Regions from separate parts of the Enterobacter sp. 3U4 genome, predicted to be linked through region 3. Evidence: predicted binding sites of a transcription regulator. Region 3 holds the regulator's gene; each other region holds the start of a gene.
The links. Region 3 encodes PhoB, which activates phosphate uptake and scavenging genes when phosphate is short. Its sites were predicted from a motif close to CTGTCATAAAACTGNCNNAT; they were not measured.
Positions count from the first base shown of each region.

Region 1: RVY89_RS16105 (esterase-like activity of phytase family protein) is a predicted target of PhoB. The motif match lies at 3,812-3,831, and genes of this name have one in related genera.
Region 2: glpT (glycerol-3-phosphate transporter) is a predicted target of PhoB. The motif match lies at 2,273-2,292, and genes of this name have one in related genera.

Region 1 is NZ_CP136665.1:3,357,515-3,362,931, reverse strand. It holds gene RVY89_RS16125 (LysE family translocator) at 1-434, opposite strand, end outside; gene RVY89_RS16120 (helix-turn-helix transcriptional regulator) at 482-1,225, opposite strand; gene RVY89_RS16115 (NAD-dependent succinate-semialdehyde dehydrogenase) at 1,377-2,747, shown strand; gene RVY89_RS16110 (YfaZ family outer membrane protein) at 2,921-3,466, opposite strand; gene RVY89_RS16105 (esterase-like activity of phytase family protein) at 3,877-5,235, shown strand; gene yjiA (GTPase) at 5,316-5,417, opposite strand, start outside.
Region 2 is NZ_CP136665.1:755,626-761,042, reverse strand. It holds gene glpQ (glycerophosphodiester phosphodiesterase) at 1-800, opposite strand, end outside; gene glpT (glycerol-3-phosphate transporter) at 812-2,164, opposite strand; gene glpA (anaerobic glycerol-3-phosphate dehydrogenase subunit A) at 2,416-4,044, shown strand; gene glpB (glycerol-3-phosphate dehydrogenase subunit GlpB) at 4,034-5,251, shown strand; gene glpC (anaerobic glycerol-3-phosphate dehydrogenase subunit GlpC) at 5,248-5,417, shown strand, end outside.
Region 3 is NZ_CP136665.1:2,989,183-2,994,599, forward strand. It holds gene brnQ (branched-chain amino acid transporter carrier protein BrnQ) at 1-34, opposite strand, end outside; gene phoR (phosphate regulon sensor histidine kinase PhoR) at 444-1,739, opposite strand; gene phoB (phosphate response regulator transcription factor PhoB) at 1,761-2,450, opposite strand; gene sbcD (exonuclease subunit SbcD) at 2,638-3,843, shown strand; gene sbcC (exonuclease subunit SbcC) at 3,840-5,417, shown strand, end outside.

The sequences.
Region 1 (5,417 bases), 370 kb from region 3:
ACGTCCGGCCCCAGTAGCGCCGTCATCAGCGCGAGATAGAACAACGCATTCTTCGGGTTTAACAGCGCCGAACCGAGCCCCAGCAGGATCTGCTTGCGCAGCGAAGGGCGGTGCTGACGAGTTTCATTCAGCGCCAGCGCCTGCGGTCGGCTGCGCACCAGATGCGAGCCGATCCACAGCAGATACAGGGCCCCGCAAAGCTCGATAAGCGTAAACAGCCACGTTAACTGGCGCAGCGCGCTCCAGCCGATAATCACCAGTAAGATATACAGCCCGTTGCCCGCGGCGATGCCGAAGCACAGCCCAGCGCTGCCGCGCAGCCGATAGCGCGCGGCGTAGCCCACCAGCAGGAAGAAGTCCGGGCCCGGGCTTAGCAGGGCGACAAAGTGCGCTAGCGCCAGGGCGAGAAAAGCGGAAGGGAAGAACAGTTCCATAGCAACCTCGGTTAACAATCCGAGGTCAGACTACGGTGATGCAAACGCTATTTATTGTCAGATATTGATCGGCCCGTCGCGTACTGGCGCGGCGTGGCGGCGGTATAGCTGACGAAGGTCTTATGAAAATGGCTCTGATCGGCAAAACCGCTCTGGTAGCTAACGTCAGCGATGTCGTCCCCTGCACGTAGCCGCGCTTTGGCGAACTCCACGCGGGAGATGTTGAGGAAGCTGCCCGGCGTCAGGCCGGTGTCCTGCCGGAAGGTGCGGATCAGCGTCTCCTTGCGCAGCGAGAATCGTTGGGCAAGCTCGTCGAGCGAAGGCGGTGCGGCCAGGTCGGCAAGAAACGCCTGCCGCACGAACTGACTGGTTGAGCGAAGCGCGTCTGCGTTATCCGCGCTGCGGGGAAGGGCTGAAAGCAGCGTGTCCACGGAGGCAGGCGACATCGTCTCAACAATCTCAAGGTAGCGCTTAAAGAGCGTACGGTCGCGAATCACCTGTAGCGCCAGAGGAAGCTCGGTGTCGATATAGAGCATATGATAGCTGCGCGGATTCCCGGCGACGGGATTGCAGCTGTGCGGCGCACAGGCCGGGATCACGATGAGGTCACCGGGGTTAAGGATGTACTCTCTGTCATGACACTCGCAGCAGGTCTGGCCCTCCACAATCGCGCCGATGGAAAGCTGAGGGTGACTGTGGCGTTTGTACGCATGCGTACTCTGCCAGGTACTGCGCAGCTCAAGGCCTGAGGCGCGGTGAAAAGTCTGGCGGACGTGTCGGGTAGCGGTCATATGAACTCCTTCTGGACGTTTTTTATACCACGTCAGCGAACCGTCTGGCAGCGCTTCATTAAGAACCTTCCGGATATACCCAACTTTACGTCCATAGCCAGTCACGTTGACTACCCTTAATACCCTAAGCGGTAAAACAAGGAGATTCGACATGGCTTATCAGACAGTAAATCCTGCCACTAACCAGCTCATCAAAGAATACCCCTCGCATACCGACGCGGATATCGAAGCGGCGCTGAAGGCGGCCGATGCGCTTTATCATTCGGACTGGGCGAAAGGCGACATCAATCAGCGCCTGCCGGTGCTGCATAAGCTTGCCGACCTGATCGACGAGCGCGTGGAGGATCTGGCGAAAATCGCCAGCCAGGAGATGGGTAAGCTCATCGAACAGAGCCGCGGCGAGGTGAAGCTGTGCGCGCAGATCGCCCGCTACTACGCAGACAACGCGAAGCAGTTCCTGGCTCCGGTGAAGTATCAATCCGAACTCGGGGAAGCGTGGGTGGAGCATCATCCCATCGGCGTGCTGATGGCCGTTGAGCCGTGGAACTTCCCCTATTACCAGCTGATGCGCGTCCTGGCACCAAACCTGGCGGCGGGTAACCCGGTCATCGCCAAGCATGCCAGCATCGTGCCGCACTGCGCCGAGACCTTTGCCCATCTGGTTCGCGAGGCGGGCGCGCCGGAAGGGGCGTGGACCAACCTGTTTATCTCGTCCGATCAGGTGGCGAAGATTATCGCTGACGATCGCGTGCAGGGCGCCGCATTAACCGGCTCCGAGAAGGCGGGCAGCGTGGTGGCCGCGCAGGCGGCGAAGCACATCAAGAAATCCACGCTGGAGCTGGGCGGTAACGACGTCTTCGTGGTGCTGGATGATGCAGACCTTGAGAAAGCCGTGAAAATTGGCGTAAATGCGCGCCTCAACAACGCCGGGCAGGTCTGTACCGCGGCGAAGCGCTTTATCCTGCATGAAAAGATTGCGGATACCTTCCTGAGCAAATTCACCGAGGCGTTTAAGCAGGTGAAGATTGGCGATCCGCTGGACGAAAGCACCACGCTGGGGCCGCTGTCGTCGAAAGATGCGCTTGAAACGTTGACCAAACAGGTTCACGAGGCGGTGAAAAACGGCGCGACGCTGCACTATGGCGGCAAGCCGGTGCAGCACGACGGGAGCTTCTTTGAACCGACGATCCTGACGAACATCTCGCGCGACAACCCGGCGTACTTTGAAGAGTTCTTCGGCCCGGTAGCGCAGATGTACGTGGTGAAAAGCGACGACGAGGCGGTCGCGCTGGCGAACGACTCCCACTACGGCCTGGGCGGGGCGGTATTCAGCCAGGATATCGAGCGCGCGAAGAAAATGGCGTCCCGGATCGAGACCGGGATGGTGTATATCAACTGGCTTACCGATACCGCGCCAGAGCTGCCGTTCGGCGGCGTGAAGCGCTCCGGTTACGGTCGCGAGCTGTCGGACCTGGGGATCAAAGAGTTTGTGAACCAGAAGCTGGTGGTGGTGCGTAAGTAAGAGGTAAAAAAAACCTGCCAGACGGCAGGTTTGCTATGAATAACGTCTTCGCCTTTCTTGCCGGGTGGCGCTGCGCTTACCCGGCCTACAATGTGCAACAATTTTAATATATTGCCCCTTTCATTGTAGGCCCGTGCAAGCGTAGCGCCGCCGGGCGAAACGCACAAACAGGCTTAGAAGGACACTCCACCGCCTACATATGCGCCGTCAATCAGCGTGTGGTTAGGACGACCGTCTTTGCCATCAACGCTTACGTGACGATAACCCACCTTCAGCGTCACCGGCTTCACTGGTGTCCAGCTTACGCCGCCGTTCGCTTCAACGTAGTTTTTCACGCTGTTGTTCAGGCCGTCTGGGGCAACATAGCCTTCACCGAATACCCTGATGCTGTCGGTCAGGGCAACGTTCACACCGCCGCCGATCGGGAACGCCACGCCGTTATCGCCTTTCTTCGGGCCAACGTAGAGGGCCTTAGCGCCTGCGTTCAGCATCACCGGGCCGACTTCGAAGTTGTAGCCTGCACCCACGCCACCGGTCGTGGTGCCGTCGTCGGTGTTTTTCAGCCAGCTACCTTCGGTGTACAGACCGGAGGTTGATTTACCCATTTCCACGTTCAGGTTAGTGAAGTTCTTACCCTGCTCAATGCTGCCACCCATGGCCAGTGCGGAGCCTGATACGGCGGTCAGAGCGGAAAGAAGGAGAACGTTGAGCTTTTTCATGAGTTTTTCCTCGTCATCAAATTAATCTGAGGGCACCTTAACAATAGCTGTTTATCTCTGCAAATGTGATTCTTGTCGCGTTTTTATGCTGATTTTGTTGGGTTTTTGAATTTTAAATGTTGGTTTAATGTTGGCCCGGCAAGGAGTCAATACGTAATGCATTCGTGTTTATGAATGGTTCAGGATTTTAATTAAACGTACGCTGAACGAGCCGGGGAATTTAGTTCCTGATGAATTAATTGAGTTTCTAATAATTTCCAAAAGTGTTTCAGTTGTCACAGATAAAGACACAGGTTTACATTTCTGGAGGTGGTTATACGTTCCGCAACGCCGAGTCGCTTTCCGCCATGTCATTTTTCTGACACGTTTATTCTTTACGTTGTTGGCTTCAATTACTGGATGCTAACAATATGAAAAGAAAAATTATTCCTGTGCTTATCGGTTGTGCGCTCTCTTTCTCTGGCCTTGCGGCGCAGCCTACCGCTGAGCGCTATGTCGTCAGTTTCCCTGACGGCTCCCATGTGAAATACAGCGGCGCGTTTGCCGATGCGTTCCCGAACGGGCTCCCGGTGGGGATTGGTTCTGGCCTGCTGTTTACGGGCAAGCAGGGCGATGCACTGACGTTTGCGACCGTGACCGATCGCGGTCCCAACGCCGATGCGCCAAAAATGGGTAAAAACGAAGCCAAAATATTTGTCACGCCAGATTTCGCGCCGCTGCTGATGACCATCCGCGTCCAGAACGGCAAAGCGGAGGCAACGGATGCCCGTCCGCTGCATGACGATAAAGGTGAGATTAACGGTCTGCCGCTGCAAAGCGGCGTGATTGGTTCCACCAATGAAGTGGCGTTCAGCGATACCTTAAAGACGCTCCAGGGTGACAACCGCGGACTGGATACGGAAGGCATCACGCCGGACGGCAAAGGCGGCTACTGGCTGTGCGACGAGTACGGCCCGTTCCTGATTAACGTCGACAGTAAAGGCAAGATCCTTGCGATCCACGGACCGCAGGCCGCGGAAGGCGAAAAATCCATCGCGGGCGGTCTGCCAAACATCATCAAATGGCGCCAGCCCAACCGGGGCTTTGAAGGCCTGACCCGGATGCCGGACGGACGGATTATCGCCGCCGTGCAGAGCACGCTGGATATCGACGGTAAGAGCAAAAAGCAGGCGCTGTTTACTCGTCTGGTGAGCTTCGACCCGGCGACCGGCAAAACCGCGATGTACGGTTACCCTATCGACAGCGCGGCCTATGACAAAAACAGCGACGCCAAAATCGGCGACATCGTGGCGCTTGATAACCAGCACATCCTGCTGATTGAGCAGGGAAGCGATAAAAACGACGGCATGCGTAACCTGATTTACAAGGTGGACCTCAGCAAGGCGAGCGATCTTTCCGCCTTTGACAAGCCGGGCGAGTACCCGGAATTTGATGATGAGAAAAACCTGGCGCAGCGCGGTATTACCCTTGCGTCAAAAACGCAGGTGGTCGATCTCCGCGCGCTGGGCTGGCAGCAGGAGAAGGCTGAAGGGCTGGCGCTGATCGACAGCAAAACGCTTGCGGTGGCGAACGATAACGACTTTGGCGTGAAGGTTGCGATGCAAAACCCGGTCGAGGGCAAGAAGCTCAAGGATTATCGGGTGAATGCGGAAGGCAAGCTGACGCTGGATGATAAACCGGTGGAAACCACGCTCAGCGTGAAGCCGCTGAAGAAGCCGGAGTCGGACAGCGAGTTGTGGATTGTGACGCTGCCGGAGGCGGTGAAATAAGTTTACCGCTCACCCCTCACCCTAACCCTCTCCCCACAGGGGAGAGGGGATTGTTCGGAGCGCATAGTTAAGCGGGGAGGCTATTTCTTCAGCCCCGCAAACGCCGCCCGAATCTCCTCTTCCGGCAGCTGTATACCAATAAACACCATCACGCTGTGCGGCGCTTCATCGCCCCAGGGTCT
Region 2 (5,417 bases), 2.2 Mb from region 3:
TACTGCGCAATCTGCTTCATCGCCCCCGGCTTAAACATCCAGTCGTAGTTGTAGTTAACCCACTTCCCGTCCGGCTGCTTCTCCTGGGTTTCATTCCAGTCGGTGTAGGCAATCAGCTGTACCAGATTGAGATCCATCCCCATCTTCGGCTCCAGCTCGGTTTTGATGCGCTTCAGCTCGGCGGCATCAAAACACTGCAGGTAGACCTTGTCCTTCTTGCTGGTGTAGCCGTACTGTTTCAGCACCTCCAGCGTCTTCGCGGCAATGTCCTTCCCTTCCTGATGGTGGAACCACGGCGCTTTGATTTCCGGGTAGATGCCGATGTTTTTACCGGTGGAGTGGTTCAGCCCCTGAACAAACTCAATCTCTTCCTGGAAGGTATGAATGCGGAAGTCAGATTTGCCCATCGGGAAACGTCCCGGATAGACCTGCACCTTCTTACCGTTTTCAATCTCGAAGCCTTCGGTAAACTTCAGAGAGCGGATCTCCGCCAGCGTGAAGTCGATGGCATAGAAGCGCCCATCTTTACGGGCGCGGTCCGGGAAACGCTCCGCCACGTCCGTCACGCGGTCAAGATAGTGATCGTGCAGGACGACCAGCTGGTCGTCCTTCGTCATCACCAGATCCTGCTCCAGGTAATCCGCGCCCTGCGCATAGGCCATCGCCTTCGCCGGCAGCGTATGCTCCGGCAGATAGCCGCTCGCGCCGCGGTGGGCAATAACAATTTTATCCGCCGCCAGCGCGGACCCGGTCATCAGGCCCGCCAGCAGCAGGCCTGTCGCTAACTGAGTTAATTTCATCGCAAAGCTCCTTATTGACGACGTGCCAGCACTTCCGCGTGGTGACGTTTCTCACCGATCATCACAACAATCAGCAGCAGTACCGCCAGCACGCTACCGCCGATCATAACCATAAAGCCGCCGTCCCAGCCGAAGAAGTCAACGGTGTAGCCCACGATGGCGCTCGCCGCAACCGAACCGCCGAGGTAGCCGAACAGGCCGGTAAAGCCCGCCGCCGTGCCCGCCGCTTTTTTCGGCGCCAGCTCCAGGGCATGCAGACCGATCAGCATCACCGGACCGTAAATCAGGAAGCCGATGACGATCATGCAGGCCATATCTACTGATGGGTTGCCCGGCGGGTTGAGCCAGTACACCACGGTAGCAATGGTCACCAGAGTCATAAAGAACACGCCCGTCGCGCCGCGGTTACCTTTAAACACTTTGTCCGACATCCAGCCGCAAAGCAGCGTGCCTGGGATCCCGGCGTATTCATACAGGAAATAGGCCCAGGAGGATTTATCCAGCGCGAAGTGCTTCACCTCTTTCAGGTAGGTTGGCGACCAGTCGAGGATGCCGTAGCGCAGCAGGTAAACGAACACGTTCGCGACCGCGATGTACCACAGCAGCTTGTTCGGCAGCACGTACTTCATGAAGATCTGTTTTGCGGTCAGCTCCTCTTCATGCTCCTTGCTGTAATCATCCGGATAGTCGTTTTTGTACTCTTCAATCGGCGGCAGGCCGCAGGACTGCGGCGTATCGCGCATCAGGGCGAAAGCGAAAATCGCCACGACGATGGCGCCAAAGGCAGGCATATAGAGCGCCGCATGCCAGTCGTTGAACCAGGCCATCCCCAGCAGGAACAGCAGCGGCGGAATACCGCCGCCCACGTTATGGGCGCAATTCCACACCGACACGATGCCGCCGCGCTCTTTCTGCGACCACCAGTGCACCATGGTACGCCCGCACGGCGGCCACCCCATTCCCTGGAACCAGCCGCAGAGGAACAGCAGCACGAACATGATGGCAATGCTGGAGGTAGCCCACGGCACAAAGCCCATGAATAGCATGACCGCGGCCGCCAGGATCAGACCGGCGGGCAGGAACACTCGCGGATTCGAGCGATCCGACACGGAGCCCATGATGAATTTGGAAAAACCGTAGGCGATGGAGATCCCCGACAGCGCGAACCCCAGATCGCCTCGGGAAAAGCCCTGCTCCACCAGATACGGCATGGCGAGCGCGAAGTTTTTACGTACAAGGTAGTACGCCGCGTACCCGAAGAAGATCCCCAGGAAGATTTGCCAACGCAGGCGGCGATAGAGCGGATCTATTTCTGCCTCTGGCAGACGCGCCCTGTGGGGCGCAGGTTTGAAGATACTGAGCATAACAGCCTCCGTGGCCTTGAAATGAATGAGCAGGTGGCTCGCACCTGAATTCCAGAGGCGGGGATGTTAAGAAATCACGGTGATTGTTACTGTGAATCAACGCACAGATTGTTACAGAAATATGACAGAATGCGCAAAAAAGCGCATGAAATCACGTTTCACTTTCGAATTCCGCGCGTTTATGTTCGAAATCAAACAAACCACAAAATTAATATGGCTAAATGATAAAAAACGAACATAGAGGGTAAACAATGACCAGTCACGATCCTCGTTATAGTGATGTGATAATCATTGGTGGTGGCGCAACCGGCGCCGGGATCGCGCGCGACTGCGCCCTTCGCGGCTTAAGCGTCACGCTTCTGGAACGCCATGATATCGCCACGGGCGCTACCGGACGTAACCACGGCCTGCTGCACAGCGGCGCCCGGTATGCGGTCACCGACGCGGAATCCGCGCGCGAATGTATTGCTGAAAACCAGATTCTCAAGCGTATCGCCCGCCACTGCATTGAGCCGACCGACGGCCTCTTTATTACCCTTCCCGAAGATGATCTCGCTTTTCAGGACACCTTTATTACCGCCTGCACTGTAGCAGGCATCCAGGCTGAGGCCATGGATCCGGCGCTGGCGCGGCGGCTGGAACCGTCGGTTAACCCGGCGCTTATCGGCGCGGTAAAAGTCCCTGACGGCACCGTCGACCCGTTCCGCCTGACCGCCGCCAACATGCTGGACGCCCGGGAGCATGGCGCGCATATCCTCACCGGGCACGAAGTGACCGGTCTTATCCGCGAAGGCCACCGCATCTGCGGCGTGCGGCTTTTTAATGCGCAATACAATGAACACAGCGAGCTGTATGCCACCGTGGTGGTCAACGCGGCGGGCATCTGGGGGCAACGGATTGCGGAATACGCTGACCTGTCGGTGCGCATGTTCCCGGCGAAAGGCTCGCTGCTGATCCTCGACCACCGCATTAATAACCACGTGATCAACCGCTGCCGCAAACCGTCTGACGCCGATATCCTCGTGCCGGGAGATACCATTTCGTTAATCGGGACGACCTCAACCCACGTGGACTACAGCGAGATTGACTACAACCGCGTCACGGCTGAAGAGGTGGATATCCTGCTGCGCGAAGGGGAAAAACTGGCGCCGGTGATGGCCCAGACGCGTATTCTTCGCGCCTACGCGGGCGTGCGTCCGCTGGTCGCCAGCGACAACGATCCGAGCGGACGTAACGTCAGCCGGGGCATCGTGCTGCTCGATCACGCCGCGCGCGACGGCATGGACGGGTTTATCACCATCACCGGCGGCAAGCTGATGACCTACCGCCTGATGGCCGAGTGGGCGACCGATGCCGTCTGCCGCAAGCTAGGCAATACCGAGCCGTGCGTGACGGCAGAACAGCCGCTCCCGGGATCGCGGCAGTCCACCGAAAAAACGCTGCAAAAAATCATCTCCCTGCCCGCGCCGCTGCGCGGGTCCGCTATTTACCGCCACGGCGACAGAACGCCACCGTGGCTTGGTGAAGGACGACTGAGCCGCAGCCTGGTGTGCGAGTGCGAAGCCGTCACCGCCGGTGAGGTGCAGTACGCGGTGGAGAATCTGACGGTCACCAGCCTGCTCGATCTCCGCCGCCGCACCCGCGTTGGAATGGGGACCTGTCAGGGCGAGCTGTGCGCCTGTCGTGCCGCTGGATTATTGCAGCGCTTTCACACTACCACCGCCACCCAGTCGCTCGATCAGCTCAGCGCGTTTTTAAACGAGCGCTGGAAAGGCATTCAGCCCGTCGCCTGGGGCGATGCGCTGCGCGAAAGCGAATTTACCCGCTGGGTCTACCAGGGGCTTTGCGGTCTTGAGAAGGAGCAACGCGATGAAATTTGATACCGTGATTGTCGGCGGCGGGCTGGCGGGCCTGCTCTGCGGCATCAGGCTCACGAAGCAGGGTCTGCGCTGCGCCATTATCACCCGGGGCCAGAGCGCCCTGCACTTCTCGTCGGGCTCGCTGGATCTGATAGACGAAGCGTACCGCGATAAGCTGCCGCCGGAGCACCCGTATCACCTGATTGGCGCGCAGCATATTGACCGCTTTGCGCTGGAGACCGAAGCGCTGCTGGCGGACTGCGGCGCACGTCTGCAGGGAAGCGCCCGGCTCAATCACCAGCGCGTTACGCCGCTTGGCACGCTGCGTTCCGCGTGGCTCAGCCCGGAGGAGGTGCCCGTTGCCCCCATTCGCACGGGACGCGTGCGGGTGGTAGGGATTAGTGGCTTTCTGGATTTCCAGCCCCATCTCGCGGCGGCGTCACTTTGCCGCCAGGGGATCAATGCCGAAACGGCTGAGATAGAACTGCCTGAGCTGGATGTCCTGCGCGATAACCCGAGCGAGTTTCGCGCGGTGAATATCGCCCGTTTTCTGGATAACGAAGAGAAATGGCCGCTGCTGTATGACGCCCTCAGGCCGCTTAGCGACAGCTGTGACGCCCTGCTGATGCCCGCCTGCTTCGGTTTACGCGATAACCGGCTCTGGCGCTGGCTCTCGGATCGTCTGCCCTGCTCGCTCGGCCTGCTGCCGACGCTGCCCCCGTCGGTACCCGGCATCCGCCTGCACACCCAGCTCCAGCGCCAGTTTGTTGCCCAGGGCGGCGTGTGGATGGCGGGGGATGAGGTGAAGAAAATTACGCTGGTGGACGGCGCGGTGAGCGAAATCTGGACGCGAAACCACGAGGATATTCCGCTTCGCGCCCGCTATACGGTGCTGGCAAGCGGCAGTTTCTTCAGCAACGGGCTGCTGAGCAGCCGGGAGGGCATTCGGGAAGCCATTATGGGGCTGGACGTTCGCCAGCGAGCCTCCCGCGCGGACTGGTATCAGAGTGATTTCTTCTCGCCGCAGCCCTGGCAGCAGTTCGGCGTGATTGTCGATAACCACCTGCATCCGCAGCTTTCCGGTAAGCCCGTCAGAAATCTTTTTGCCATTGGTTCGCTGCTGGGAGGGTACGATCCCATTGCCCAGGGATGCGGTGGCGGAGTCTGCGCCGTCACGGCGCTGTATGTGGCAGAGCAGATTAGCCAGCGCACGGAGGCTGAACAATGAACGACACCCGTTTTGAAAGCTGCATCAAATGCACGGTGTGTACCACCGTCTGCCCGGTCAGCGGCGTGAATCCACGCTATCCCGGGCCAAAGCAGGCCGGGCCGGACGGCGAGCGTCTGCGCCTGAAGGACGGCAAGCTGTACGATGAAGCGCTGAAATACTGCAT
Region 3 (5,417 bases):
CGATGATGTCACGCGATTTTAAGTGATGGGTCATAAAACCTTACTGCCTGTGGATGTGGTGTTGAAAACATTGAGATTTTCGTTCTCCCTGACGGGACGATACAGCCGAAAATTTGCTCAATTTCAGCGGAAAATGCTCCCGTCCTGGCGTGGAGAAGAATAGTTTTTCGATTTACCACGCAAATACAGTCGGTCTGACAGTATCTGGGGCGCAATTTAAACGCTTATAACGTTTAAAGGCAAGGTGGGATCGTAAAACCAGAACAATATGCCAGCATGAAAATACGCACCAGCACAATACGCTGTTTATAAGAAAAACCCATGGCTAATCATGCGAACAAAAAACAGCCAGCCGTATAAAATTCATCCGCGTTTCGCTTTACTGCAAAGCAAACGGGCCAGCGATGGCTGACCCGTGGAAAGGAAAAATGACACGTCCGCCGTCAGGCGATCTTTTTGGCAATTAATCGTTCCGGGATAACGAAGCTGAAGCGGGTTCCCTTGCCCAGGGTACTATGAATATCGAGACGGCTTTCATGGTGATTGACCGCGTGTTTCACAATTGCCAGCCCCAGGCCGCTTCCGCCCGTCTGCCGGGATCGCGCTTTATCCACACGGTAGAAGCGCTCGGTCAGACGCGGAATATGCTCCGGCGCGATCCCCGGCCCATTATCCTCCACGCTAAACTCGGCCCCCGTTGGGGCATGGTGCCAGCGCACCACGATATCCGTCCCCTCCGGCGTATGATTCACCGCGTTATACACCAGGTTGGAAATGGCGCTGCGCAGCTCATCTTCGCTGCCCAGCACCTTCAGCGTGTTGTCGACGTCAAAGGTCAGGTGATGCTTTTTGTGGCTTAACGTCTGCGCTTCACGCTCCACGAGCCGCAGCATCATCGGGACATCAATGGTGTCATTCAGCGCGAGCGTTGGCGCCGCTTCAATCTTCGAGAGCGTCAGCAGCTGCTTCACCAGGCCTTCCATCCGGTGCGTTTGCTCGCGCATGGTGTGCAGCGCTTTTTCACGCGGCGCGCCTTCCAGCGTTTGCTCCTGCATCATCTCCAGGTAGCCCTGCAGCACGGTCAACGGGGTTCGCAGTTCGTGGCTGACGTTGGCGAAGAAGTTGCGACGCGCCCCTTCCAGCTGGTGCATCTGGGTAACATCGCGCGCCACCATCAGCCACTGCTTATCGCTGTAGGGCATCACGCGGATCTCCAGATGGCGACCATTATTGAGCTTGAGATTGTGCGGGCGTGTGAAGTCACGCTTTTTAAGGTACAGCGTGAACTCGGGATAACGCAGAAGGTTGAGGATATTCTGTCCATTATCATCAGGCCAGCGCAGGCCCAGCAGCTGCTGCGCCAGGCCGTTACACCAGAAGATCGTCCCTTCTTCGGTCGTCAGAATCACGGCATCCGGCAGCGACTCCGCACCGCTGCGAAAACGCTTAATCAGGCTTCCCAGCTCGCGGCGGCGCTTTTTATTACGCATCTGCATCTGATGCAAACCGTACAGCAGCGGCTCCCAGCTGCCGCTTCCCGGCGGCGGCGTCATGCTTCGGTCAACCCACAGCCACCATGAGAGGCGCAGCAGGTTCCAGAAATGCCAGATGAGCAGCCCGGTGACCGACGCCAGCAGAAACCACGGCAGGTGTCCAAGAAAGGCCCCCAGAATGAAGGCCGGAATACAGCATAAGATCAGTTCAAAGACGAGCCTTTTCCATGACAGACGTTCCAGCACGCGTCACACTCCTGTCATTGTTCAGAAACGGGTAGAAAAACGATAACCCGTGCCGCGGACCGTCTGCACCATGCGATCGTGGCCGCTCAGTTCCAGTGCTTTTCGCAGGCGGCGAATATGTACGTCAACCGTCCGGTCTTCGACATACACGTTAGTTCCCCAGACGTTATTCAGCAACTGCTCGCGGCTGTACACGCGTTCCGGGTGGGTCATAAAGAAGTGCAGGAGTTTAAATTCGGTAGGGCCCATATCGAGGGGATTTTCACCGGTCATCACGCGGTGAGACGTAGGATCAAGGCTCAGTCCCTGCATTTCGATCACCTCTTCCACCGCCATCGGCGAGATGCGGCGCATTACGGCTTTAATGCGGGCCACCAGCTCTTTAGGGGAGAACGGTTTGGTAATGTAATCGTCCGCGCCGGTTTCCAGACCGCGCACGCGATCCTCTTCTTCTCCGCGCGCCGTAAGCATCACAACCGGAATATCGCGGGTCAGCGCTTCACGCTTCAGGTGTTTGATAAACTGCAGTCCGGAGCCGCCGGGCAACATCCAGTCCAGCAGAATCAGATCGGGCCAGGGTTCATTCAGCTGGTTCACTGCGCTGTCATAATCTTCAGCTTCAACCGGCTGGAAGCCATTTTGTTCGAGCACGAAGCACACCATTTCACGAATTGGAGCTTCATCTTCTACGACCAGAATACGTCTCGCCATACTTTGCCCTGTCTTATCTTATTTACGTTACAAGTTTGTAATTCGGCGCCATTATGCGTCAGATTTATGACAGATTTATGAAAAACAGTACCACGTTAACGGGCAAACTGTTGTTTTATTACAGCGGTTATTTTCCCTTCTCTGAACGTTTATAATCCTGCTTTCTCTTTTTTGCCACGGATCAGCTATGCGCATACTTCACACCTCGGACTGGCATCTGGGTCAAAATTTTTACAGCAAAAGCCGTGCGGCTGAACATGAAGCGTTCCTGGGCTGGCTGCTGGAAACGGCCCGGACGCACGAGGTGGACGCGATTATTGTGGCGGGTGACATCTTTGATACCGGCTCGCCGCCGAGCTATGCGCGCGAGCTATATAACCGCTTCGTGGTGAATCTGCAGCAAACCGGCTGTCATCTGGTGATAGTCGCCGGCAACCACGATTCCGTCGCGACGCTGAATGAATCCCGCGACATCCTGGCGTTTCTCAATACCACCGTCGTCGCCAGCGCCGGGCACGCCCCGCAAATCCTGAAAAAACGCGACGGGTCGCCTGGGGCGGTGCTGTGTCCGATACCGTTTTTACGGCCGCGCGACATCGTGCAAAGCCAGGCGGGGCTATCGGGCGCTGAAAAGCAGCAGCATCTCTTGCAGGCCATCACCGACTATTATCACCAGCAGCATGCCGATGCCTGCGCCCTGCGCGGCGACCAGCCGATTCCGGTGATTGCGACCGGGCATCTCACCACAGTCGGGGCCAGTAAAAGTGACGCCGTACGTGACATCTATATCGGCACGCTGGACGCCTTTCCGGCGCAGAACTTCCCGCCAGCCGACTACATTGCGCTCGGGCATATCCACCGCGCGCAGGTTATTGGCGGCAGCGAGCACATCCGCTACTGCGGCTCCCCTATTTCGCTCAGCTTTGACGAAACGGGCAAAGCCAAATCCGTGCATCTGGTGAGCTTCAGCGAGGGAAAACTCCGCGCCGTCGAGACGCTGGAAGTACCTGTCACCCAGCCGCTGGCGGTGCTGAAAGGCGATTTGGATGCCATCACCGCCCAGCTGGAACAGTGGCGCGGTGCCGAACAAGATCCCCCCGTCTGGCTGGATATCGAAATCACCACCGATGACTACCTGCACGATATGCAGCGCAAAATTCAGGCGCTGACGGAGGATTTGCCCGTCGAAGTCTTACTGGTCCGCCGCAGCCGCGAGCAGCGCGAGAAAATTCTGTTAAGCGCTCAACGCGAAACGCTCAGTGAGCTTCGGGTTGAAGAGGTGTTTGAACGCAGGCTCTCGCAGGAGGAAATTGACGACGCGAAGCGCGCAAGACTCAGCGAACTGTTCAGCCATACCCTGCATGCGCTCAATGATGAGGAAGAAAACGCATGAAAATTTTGAGCCTGCGCCTGAAAAACCTCAACTCCCTCAAGGGCGAGTGGAAAATTGACTTTACCGCAGAGCCGTTTGCCAGCAACGGTCTGTTTGCCATCACCGGCGCGACCGGGGCAGGAAAAACTACCCTGCTCGACGCCATCTGTCTGGCGCTTTATCACGAAACGCCGCGACTGCAGAAGGTCTCTCAGGCGCAAAACGACCTGATGACGCGCGACACCGCCGAGTGCCTGGCGGAAGTGGAGTTCGAGGTAAAAGGCACTGCCTATCGCGCCTTCTGGAGCCAGAACCGCGCGCGCAATCAGCCGGACGGAAACCTGCAGGCGCCGCGCGTGGAGCTGGCGCGCTGCGAAGATGGCAAAATCCTGGCCGACAAAGTATCGGATAAACTGGAGCAAACCGCCGCGCTCACCGGACTGGACTATGGTCGCTTTACCCGATCAATGCTGCTCTCACAGGGGCAGTTTGCCGCCTTCCTTAACGCCAGGCCGAGCGACCGTGCCGAGCTGCTGGAAGAGCTGACCGGCACCGAGATCTACGGCCAGATTTCCGCCATGGTGTTTGAAAAACACAAAGCCGCCCGCAGCGTGCTTGAAAAGTACGAGGCGCAGGCGGCGGGCGTCGTGCTGTTGAGCGAAGAACAACAGCAGCAGTTACAGCAAAGTTTGCAGGCACTTACTGACGAAGAGAAAACCCTGCTGGAACAGCAGAAAAGCCAGCAGAAAGATTTTCAGTGGCTTACGCGCTATGATGAGCTCGTGCTTGAGCAGCAGCGCGTCATCGCGATGCAGCAGCAGGCGCAACAGGCGCTGACGAACGCTGCGCCAGAGCTGGCTAAGCTCCAGCTCGCTCTCCCCGCCGCCCAGCTTCGGCCGCTTTGGGATCATCAGCAGGAGCAAACCTCGCGTCTGGCGCAAACCCAGCAGCGAATTATCGAAGTAAATACTCGCTTACAAGCCAAAACCGCGCTGCGCGCACGTATCCGCAATACCGCCCAGCGTAATCAAGAGCAGCTTCAAACCGAGCTGACGGCGCTGGCGCAGTGGATGGGGGAGCACGAGCGCTATCGCCTGCTGGGGCAAGAAATTGCCGGCTGGCGCGCCCAGCTATCGCAGCTTAACCGCGACAAAACTCAGTTGGCCTCGCTTGCTGCGCGGATGAGCGAATTACGCAACAGGCTGGCCGGGATGCCGGAAAATTCGCTGACCCTGACGGCGGATGATGTTAGCGCGGCCATGGAGCAGCAGTCGCGGTCACGCCCGCTGCGCCAGCAGCTAACCTCGCTGCATGCCCGCTATCAGCCGCTGCAAAAGCGCCTGCGCCAGAGCGGTGAAAGCGTGCAGAAGGCCCGGGCCGAACAAAATAAGCTCAATGAAACGCTGACCCTGCGCCGCCAGCAGTACAAAGAGAAACACCAGCACTATCTGGACGTGAAGGCCCTGTGCGAACGCGAAGCGACGATTAAAGACCTGGAAAGCTATCGTTCGCAGCTTGAGGCGGGCAAACCCTGTCCACTGTGCGGTTCCTGCGAGCATCCCGCCGTTGAGCAATACCAGTCTCTTGAGCTGACG